One region of the Micromonospora sp. NPDC020750 genome, then DNA from elsewhere that is predicted to be linked to it. Evidence: riboswitches for the same ligand, from Rfam matches in the RefSeq annotation. Region 1 holds a riboswitch; the other holds the start of a gene.
What was found. A riboswitch is a leader RNA that binds a small molecule or an ion and turns the genes downstream of it on or off. The one in region 1 is predicted to bind glycine.
Positions count from the first base shown of each region.

Region 2: it holds a riboswitch for glycine, as region 1 does, so the genes downstream of both, gcvP (aminomethyl-transferring glycine dehydrogenase) here and ACH4T9_RS14565 (zinc ribbon domain-containing protein) in region 1, are expected to answer to the same signal.

Region 1 is NZ_JBIRTH010000004.1:148,410-152,819, reverse strand. Features, by position in the region: gene ACH4T9_RS14585 (aminotransferase class IV) at 1-483, shown strand, start outside; gene glyA (serine hydroxymethyltransferase) at 517-1,785, opposite strand; gene gcvH (glycine cleavage system protein GcvH) at 1,797-2,174, opposite strand; partial or broken gene ACH4T9_RS14570 (hypothetical protein) at 2,211-2,372, opposite strand; gene ACH4T9_RS14565 (zinc ribbon domain-containing protein) at 2,429-2,818, opposite strand; glycine riboswitch at 2,958-3,049, opposite strand; gene ACH4T9_RS14560 (collagenase) at 3,485-4,410, shown strand, end outside.
Region 2 is NZ_JBIRTH010000012.1:130,811-135,220, reverse strand. Features, by position in the region: gene ACH4T9_RS29000 (SDR family oxidoreductase) at 1-557, opposite strand, end outside; gene ACH4T9_RS28995 (NAD-dependent protein deacetylase) at 654-1,553, shown strand; glycine riboswitch at 1,645-1,745, shown strand; gene gcvP (aminomethyl-transferring glycine dehydrogenase) at 1,826-4,410, shown strand, end outside.

The DNA of each region.
Region 1 (4,410 bases):
GTGCTGGTCACCACGCGCGCCGCCACGCCGCAGGCGCAGCCGCCGATGCGGGTGCGCTCCACCACCTACGCGCGCGACGTGCCCGCGGTCAAGCACACCGGGCTGTTCGGCCCGCTGTTCGCACGCCGCCGCGCCCAGCTCGACGGCTACGACGACGCGCTGTTCACCGACGGCGGCGGGCGGGTCGCCGAGGGACCGACCTGGAACGTCGGCTTCGTCGACGGCGACACCGTGGTCTGGCCGCTGGCCGACGCGCTGCCCGGCGTGACCATGCGGCTGCTCGCCGCGGCCCACGACGGCCCGCAGCGCACCGAGCCGGTCGAGCTGTCCCGGCTGGCCGGCATGGCGACCGCCTTCGCCACCAACGCGGCCGGCGGGATCCGGCCGATCGTCGCCGTCGACGGGGTCACGTTCGCGACCGGTCACCCGATCATCGGCCTGCTGCGCCGGCGGTACGCCGAGGTCGTACCGGAACCCGTCTGACCGCGACGGACGGGCCGCCGAGCGGCCGGTCGGTCAGCTGAGCTGTCCTCCGTAGACCGGGCGCCGCTCGGCGAGCCGGTCGACCCGCGCCCGCAGCACCTCACCGGCCTCAGGCGCGGTCATCGCGGTGGCGATGATGTCGGCCACCTCGACGAAATCGTGCTCGTCGAAGCCCCGGGTGGCCAGCCCCGAGGTGCCGATCCGCAGCCCCGAGGTGACCATCGGCGGGCGGGGGTCGAACGGCACCGCGTTGCGGTTGACGGTGATCCCGACCTCCTGGAGCAGCCGTTCGGCCTGGGCGCCGTCCAGCTCGGCCCGCCTCAGGTCGACCAGGACCAGATGCACGTCGGTGCCCCCGCTGACCACCCGGATTCCGGCGTCGCGCACGTCGGTCGCGGCAAGGCGTTCGGCGACGAGCCGGGCTCCCCGCAGCGCCCGCCGCTGCTGGTCGCGGAACTCGTCCCCGGCAGCGATGCGGAAGGCCACCGCCTTGGCCGCGATCGCGTGTTCGAGCGGGCCACCCTGCTGGCCGGGGAACACCGCCGAGTCCAGCCGGCGGGCGAGTTCGGTGTCCGCGCTGAGAATGGCGCCACCGCGGGGGCCGCCGAGCGTCTTGTGCGTGGTCAGGGTCACCACGTGCGCATGCGGTACGGGGTTGGGATGCAACCCGGCGGCAACCAGCCCGGCGAAGTGCGCCATGTCGACGAGCAGGTACGCGCCGACGGCGTCGGCGATCCGCCGGAACCGCGCGACGTCCAGCACCCTCGGATACGCCGACCAGCCCGCCACGATCAGCTTAGGCCGGTGTTCACGGGCGAGCCGTTCGACCTCGTCCATGTCGACCAGGAAGGTCTCGGCGTTCACCCGGTAGCCCACCGCCCGGTACAGCCGGCCCGAGAAGTTGACGCGCATCCCGTGCGTCAGGTGACCGCCGTGCGCCAGGTCCAGGCCGAGGATGGCGTCGCCCGGCGTGAGCAGGGCCGTCATCACCGCCGCGTTGGCCTGGGAGCCGGAGTGCGGCTGCACGTTGGCGTACGCCGCTCCGAACAGCAGCCGGGCCCGTTCGATCGCCAGCCGTTCGATGGTGTCGACATGCTCGCAGCCGCCGTAGTACCGCCGGCCCGGGTAGCCCTCCGCGTACTTGTTGGTGAGCACCGAGCCCTGTGCCTGCAGGACTGCCCGGGGCGCGAGGTTCTCCGAGGCGATCATGCCGAGGGTCCGCTGCTGACGCCGCAGCTCGGCGGTGACCGCCGTGGCGATCTCCGGGTCGGCGTCCCGCAGGTCGTCGTCGAGTACAGCCACAGTGGCCTCCGTCAGTGGGATTCGGTGAGGTAGGTGCGGTACTCGTCGGCCGTCATCAGCGCCGGCGGGTCGGTCACCCGCAGCCGGAACAGCCAGCCGTCCCCGTAGGGGTCGCCGCCGATCAGGCTCGGGTCGGCGACGACCGCCTCGTTGGTCGCGAGGATCCGGCCGGTCACCGGCATGTACAGCTCGGCAACCGACTTGGTGGACTCGACCTCGCCGCAGACCTCCCCGGCCACCAGGTGGGCACCCGGGTCGGGCAGTTCGACGTAGACCACGTCGCCGAGCGCCGAGGCGGCGAAGGCGGTGATGCCGACCGACGCCGGCTCGACGCTGTCGTCGACCCACTCGTGGTTGGCGCTGTAGCGCAGGCGCGCGGGAACATCCATTTCCACTATCTCTTCCTCTTCCGGCAGGTTTGCGCATCAGCGCGGACGGCGGTAGAAGGGCAGCGTGACGGGCGTGGCCGAGAGGTGACCGACCAGCGCGTGGCCCAGCACGGCCGGGGCCAACGGCCCGCAGACCTCGATCTGTCCCATGTGGCTGAGGTCGAACAGGCCGGCCCGTTCTCGTACGGCCCGGTGCTCGGCGGTCTCGCTGCCTTGACGTCCTCTCCGCCCTGAAGGGCGAAGATTCCGGTCTGCTACACCCCCGAGGGGACAAGCTCCCGGCGGGTTACCGCTTCCCTGCGCGGTGCCGGAACAAGTCCCGGTCCTACCTGCGCTCCACGGTCGTTGAGGTCCGCCCGTCCGGCGGCCCTGATGTTGCGGGCCGCGTTGACGTCCCGGTCGTGGTGGCTGCCGCAGGGGCAGTCCCACGCTCGGACGTCCAACGCCATCTTGTCGTTGATCCGAGCGCAGTCGGAGCACATGCGGGTGGACGGGAAGAAGCAGACACTGCGTTTTTGCGCCCTAGCCCGCATTTGGTAGCGCAGCGGCATGGACCAACCGGCGAAGCCGGTGAACCGGGCACCCAGCTCGACGTGCACGGCGTGCAGGGGTGGGCGGGTCAGGGTCGTCGGACTCTGATGCATGGAGGCGCTCCTTCGTCCCGACGCGGTCGCGTCGTACGGTCGGTTGCCTCCCGCTCTGTCATGGACCTGAGAGCTTCACCGCCTGGCGGCGGTTTGCACCGTGGGTGAGACGACGGATCGTCTGCTTTCCAGAGTTCACCTCGCCTGCGCGGTAACGGGGCCTGAGAGTTTCTTGGGAGTTTGCTCCTTCGGCGCCCCGACGGTGGCCGGGGACTCTCCCGCGCGGGTTCGAACGGTGTCTGTGCAGTTGTGGGCGATGCTGCCCGCGACCCTAGGCGACCGGCCGAACACGTGTCAACGATGCGGCGCGGGTCGCCGGACCGTTCCCGCGTCGGGCTCGCGCCGGCCACGAGGTCGCCGGAGCTGGGCCGCTGCGGCCGACATCCCGACCCCATGATCGATCATCAACAATTCTTTACACCGATGTGTGATGTGTGCCATTGTACTGGCCACGTCCGGCGCGACATCGACCCAGATCGACGAGTGTCGACGCGGGATCCGCCCGCAAAAGCGGCGGAACCGACCACCACAACCGCCCTGACGTGCGCGGAGACACGCAGGGACCCCCGCACCCGGCCGAGCCCGGTCCACACCGGACCCGACCACATCCCCCCATCGACCCGGCCCCGAAGCCCCGTCGACACCCCGCCCAGGAGGCGACCCCCGATGATCCGACTGTTACGAAAGCGACGCGCCCGGCTGGCCGCCGCGCCCCTGACCCTGGCCCTGGCGCTGGGGCTGAGCCCGCTGGCCGCCCCCGCCACAGCGAGCGCGGCACCGGCGGCGACACCCGCCCAGGGCGCCGCCCCGGCCGACGCCGGCGCCGGCGACCGGCACGTCCGGCGGAACGCGCTGCCGCTCGACGAACGCGCCCCGCTGCCCGCCGCCCGCGACGAGCTGCGCCGCGACTACGACGAGCCCGACGGCGGGCAACGACGCACCGCCCCGTCCATGCGCGGCCGGGCCGCCCTGGCCGCCGCCCCCTGCGCGACCAGCGACTTCACCAGCCGCACCGGCAGCGCCCTGGTGCAGCAGATCAAGGCGTCCACCACCGACTGCGTCAACACGCTGTTCAACCTGACCGGCAACGACGCCTACCTGGCGTTCCGCGAGGCGCAGATGACCAGCGTCGCGTACGCGCTGCGGGACGACGCCGCCTCCTACGACGGCACCAACCGCACCGGCACCGCCTCCCTCGTGCTGTACCTGCGGGCCGGCTACTACGTGCACTGGTACTACCCGTCCACGGTCGGCACCTACGGCAGCGGCCTGCGTACCGCGATCCGCGCCGGCCTGGACGCCTTCTTCGCCAACGGCCACTCCGGCGACGTCAGCGACGCCAACGGCGAGATCCTGGCCGAGGCCGTCACCCTCATCGACAGCGCCGAGGAGAACGCCCGCTACCTGTACGTGGTGAAGCGCCTGCTGACCGGCTACAACAGCTCGTACAACACGTCCTGGTGGATGCTGAACGCGGTCAACAACGTCTACCTCGTGCTGTTCCGGGGCCACCAGGTGCCCGAGTTCGTCACCGCCGTCACCGCGGACCCGAGCGTGCTGGACACGCTGTACGCCTTCGCCTCCGGCCACCG
Region 2 (4,410 bases), on a different contig from region 1:
AGGACCCGGGCGACGTCGGCGCGGGTGACCGCCCCCGCATCGGCGTGTCGGGTCAGGGTGATCCGGCCGGTGGGCGGGTCGTCGGTGAGCCGGCCGGGGCGCAGCACCGTCCAGTCCAGGTCGCGGGCGGTGAGGTTGTCCTCGGCTGCCTTCTTGGCCCGCAGGTAGGCGGCGAACACGTCGTCGGTGCCGGCGGGTGGGGTGTCGTCGACGCCCATGGAGGAGACCAGCAGGTAGCGGCGTACCCCGGTCTGTTCGGCGGCGTCGGCGAGCAGACCGGCGGCGGCCCGGTCGACGGTGTCCTTGCGGGCGGCGTCGCTGCCGGGGCCTGCTCCGGCGGCGAAGACCACCGCGTCGGCGCCGTCGAGGTGGGTGGCGACCTGGGCGGTGTCGGCGTGTTCCAGGTCGCAGACGACGGGGTGGGCGCCGGTGGCGCGCAGCGCCGCGGCGTGGTCGGGGTTGCGGATCAGTCCGACGGCGGTGTCGCCGCGGCCGGCGAGTTCCCGGTGCAGCAGCTGGGCGATCTTGCCGTGTCCTCCGGCGATGACGACGCGCATACCTGCCACGGTAGCCGCCGGGGCGTCCGGGCACCGGCGCTGCGGCGAGGATGGTCACGGGGCCGGCGTTAGCCGGTGGGGCGACGCTGAGGCAGCATGGACTCTGTGACCAAGACGTTCGACGCGCTGGCGGGGCTGCTCGCCGAGGGCGGTGTCGTGGTGTTGAGCGGGGCGGGCCTGTCCACCGAGTCGGGCATCCCGGACTATCGGGGGCCCAGTGGTGTGGCGCGGCGGCACACTCCGATGACGTATCAGGCGTTCACCGGGGATCCGGTGGCGCGGCGGCGGTACTGGGCGCGTAGCCACCTGGGGTGGCGCACGATCGCCCGGGCCGTCCCGAACGGCGGGCATCGGGCGGTGGCCCGCCTGCAACGCTTCGGGCTGGTCGATGCGGTGATCACCCAGAACGTCGACGGTCTGCACACCGCGGCCGGGTCGGAGCCGGTGGTGCAGCTGCACGGCAGCCTCGACGAGGTGGTGTGCCTGGACTGCGGCAACCACACCTCGCGCGAGGAGCTGGACCGGCGGCTGCGGCAGGCCAACCCGGGGTTCGACGCGGTGGTCGCGGCGGTCAACCCCGACGGTGACGTGGATCTCGCCGACCGCGAGGTGGCCGGGTTCCGGACGGTGGACTGCGGGTTCTGCCGCACCGGCATGCTGAAACCGGACGTGGTGTTCTTCGGGGAGACGGTTCCCGCCGCCCGGGTGGCCCGCTGCTTCGACCTGGTCGAGGGTGCCCGGTCGCTGCTGGTGCTCGGGTCGTCGTTGACGGTGATGTCGGGGCGCCGGTTCGTGATTCGGGCGGCGAAACGGGGCATCGCGGTGGCGATCGTCAACCAGGGTGTGACCCGGGGTGACGGGTACGCCGCCGTGCGGGTCGACGCGCCGCTCGGCGTGCTGCTGCCGGCGTTGGCCGACCGGTTGGCCGGTGTGTCCCCGGTGCCGGATGTGGCGGCGGGCGCGTCCGTTGGGTGGGCGGCGCCGGTCGTGGGCTGACCCGCCGGGGCCGGGCCGACCGGCCGGTGATCCACTGGTCGGGGGGACGACATCCGCTGGGGGCGGCGGCGCTGGTAGCGTGGGTGTCGCCGGTACCCACGTGGGAGAGACCGTTCGGTGATCGTTGCCGGCGGCGCCGAAGGGGCAGCTTCCTCCCCGGAACCTCTCAGGCAAAAGGACCTCGTGGGCAGGCACTGTGGAGCGCCCTTCCCGGGGTGCGACTCAGGGGGAGGCCGACCTGTCGACCTCACCCCTTTTCCGGGAGCGCCGCCATGACCGTAGAGCAGTTCGCCGCCCGTCACATCGGTCCCGATCCGGCCGACGAGCGCCGCATGCTGGAGGCCGTCGGCTACGACTCGGTCGACGAGCTGATGGACGCCGCGATTCCCGAGGTGATCCGCTGGCACGGCACCCTGGACCTGCCGGAGCCGGCCAGCGAGCACGACGCCCTGGCCGAGTTGCGGGCCCTGGCCGCGCGTAACACCGTCGCCGTGTCGATGATCGGGTTGGGTTACCACGGCACGCACACCCCGGCGGTGATCCGCCGCAACGTGCTGGAGAGCCCGGCGTGGTACACGGCGTACACCCCGTACCAGCCGGAGATCAGCCAGGGCCGGTTGGAGGCGCTGCTGAACTTCCAGACGATGGTCACCGACCTGACGGGGCTGGCCACCGCGAACGCGTCGATGCTCGACGAGGGCACCGCGGCGGCGGAGGCGATGACCCTGGCCCGCCGGGCGTCGAAGAGCCGCAGCAGCGTGTACGTCGTCGACGCGGACGCGTTGCCGCAGACCCTCGCGGTGATCACCAGCCGGGCGGAGCCGTTGGGCATCGAGGTGCGGGTGGTCGACGTCGACGTCGAGGACCTGCCGGCGGAGTTCTTCGGCCTGCACCTGCAGTACCCGGGGGCGTCCGGGGCAGTGCGGGACCACGCCGCGCTGGTGGCGGCGGCGCACGCGGCGGGGGCGCTGGTGTGTGTGGCGGCGGACCTGCTGGCGTTGACGTTGCTGCGCCCGCCGGGGGAGATCGGCGTGGACGTGGCCGCCGGCACCACCCAACGGTTCGGGGTGCCGATGGGCTTCGGTGGCCCGCACGCCGGGTACCTGGCGGTGCGTTCGGGGTTGGAGCGGATGTTGCCCGGCCGGCTGGTCGGGGTTTCCCGCGACGCCGACGGCAACCCGGCGTACCGGTTGGCGTTGCAGACCCGTGAGCAGCACATCCGGCGGGAGAAGGCGACCAGCAACATCTGCACCGCGCAGGTGCTGCTGGCGGTGATGGCCGGCATGTACGCCGTCTACCACGGCCCGGACGGGCTGCGGGGCATCGCGGCGCGTACCCACGGCATGGCGGCGCGGCTCGCGGCCGGGTTGCGCGCTGGCGGGGTGGCGGTGGCGGACGTCGCGTTCTTCGACACGGTCACCGCGCGCGTGCCGGGTCGGGCCGCGCAGGTGGTGGCCGCGGCGGCCGGGCGGGGGGTGAACCTGCGCCTGGTCGACGCCGACCGGGTGGGGATCTCCTGCGACGAGACGACCACGGCGGCACACCTGTCTGCGGTGTGGGCGGCGTTCGGGGTGGCCGGGGACTGCGGGGACGTGGACGCGTCCCTGCCGGCGGCGTTGGCGCGCACCTCGGACTTCCTCACCCATCCGGTGTTCCGCAGCCACCATTCGGAGACGGCGATGCTGCGGTACCTGCGGCGGCTGTCGGACTTCGACTACGCCCTGGACCGGGGGATGATTCCGCTGGGGTCGTGCACGATGAAGCTGAACGCGACCACGGAGATGGAGCCGGTGAGCTGGGCGGAGTTCGCCCACGTGCACCCGTTCGCGCCGGCCGGGCAGACGGCCGGGTACCGGGAGATGATCGCCCAGTTGGAGGGGTGGCTGGCGGAGGTGACCGGCTACGACGCGGTCAGCGTGCAGCCCAACGCCGGGTCGCAGGGGGAACTGGCGGGGCTGCTGGCGATCCGCGCGTACCACCGGGACCGGGGTGAGGGGCACCGGGACGTGTGCCTGATCCCGTCGTCGGCGCACGGCACGAACGCGGCGTCCGCGGTGATGGCGGGGATGCGGGTGGTGGTGGTGGGTTGCGACGGCGACGGCAACGTCGACCTGGCCGACCTCGACGCGAAAATCGACAAGCATCGGGACGCGCTCTCGGCGATCATGGTGACGTACCCGTCGACGCACGGGGTGTACGAGACGGGTATCGCGCAGTTGTGCGCGAGGGTCCACGACGCGGGCGGTCAGGTGTACGTCGACGGGGCGAACCTCAACGCCCTGGTCGGGTTCGCCAAGCCGGGCCGGTTCGGGGCGGACGTGTCGCACCTGAACCTGCACAAGACGTTCTGCATCCCGCACGGTGGGGGCGGGCCGGGGGTGGGTCCGGTGGCGGTGCGGGCGCACCTGGCGGCGTTCCTGCCCGGTGACCCGGTGGGGGAGCCGGGTGCGGGCCGGCCGGCGATCTCGGCGGCGCGGTACGGGTCGGCGGGGATCCTGCCGATCCCGTGGGCGTACCTGCGGATGATGGGCGCGGCGGGCCTCACCCGGGCGACGGGGGTGGCGGTGCTGGCGGCGAACTACATGGCGGTGCGGCTGCGGGAACACTTCCCCGTGTTGTACGTGGGCAACAAGGGCCTGGTGGCGCACGAGTGCATCCTGGACCTGCGGCCGGTGACGAAGGCGACCGGGGTCACGGTCGACGACGTGGCGAAGCGGCTGATCGACTACGGGTTCCACGCGCCGACGATGTCGTTCCCGGTGGCGGGGACGTTGATGGTGGAGCCGACGGAGAGCGAGGACCTGGCCGAGCTGGACCGGTTCTGCGCGGCGATGATCGCGATCCGGGCGGAGATCGA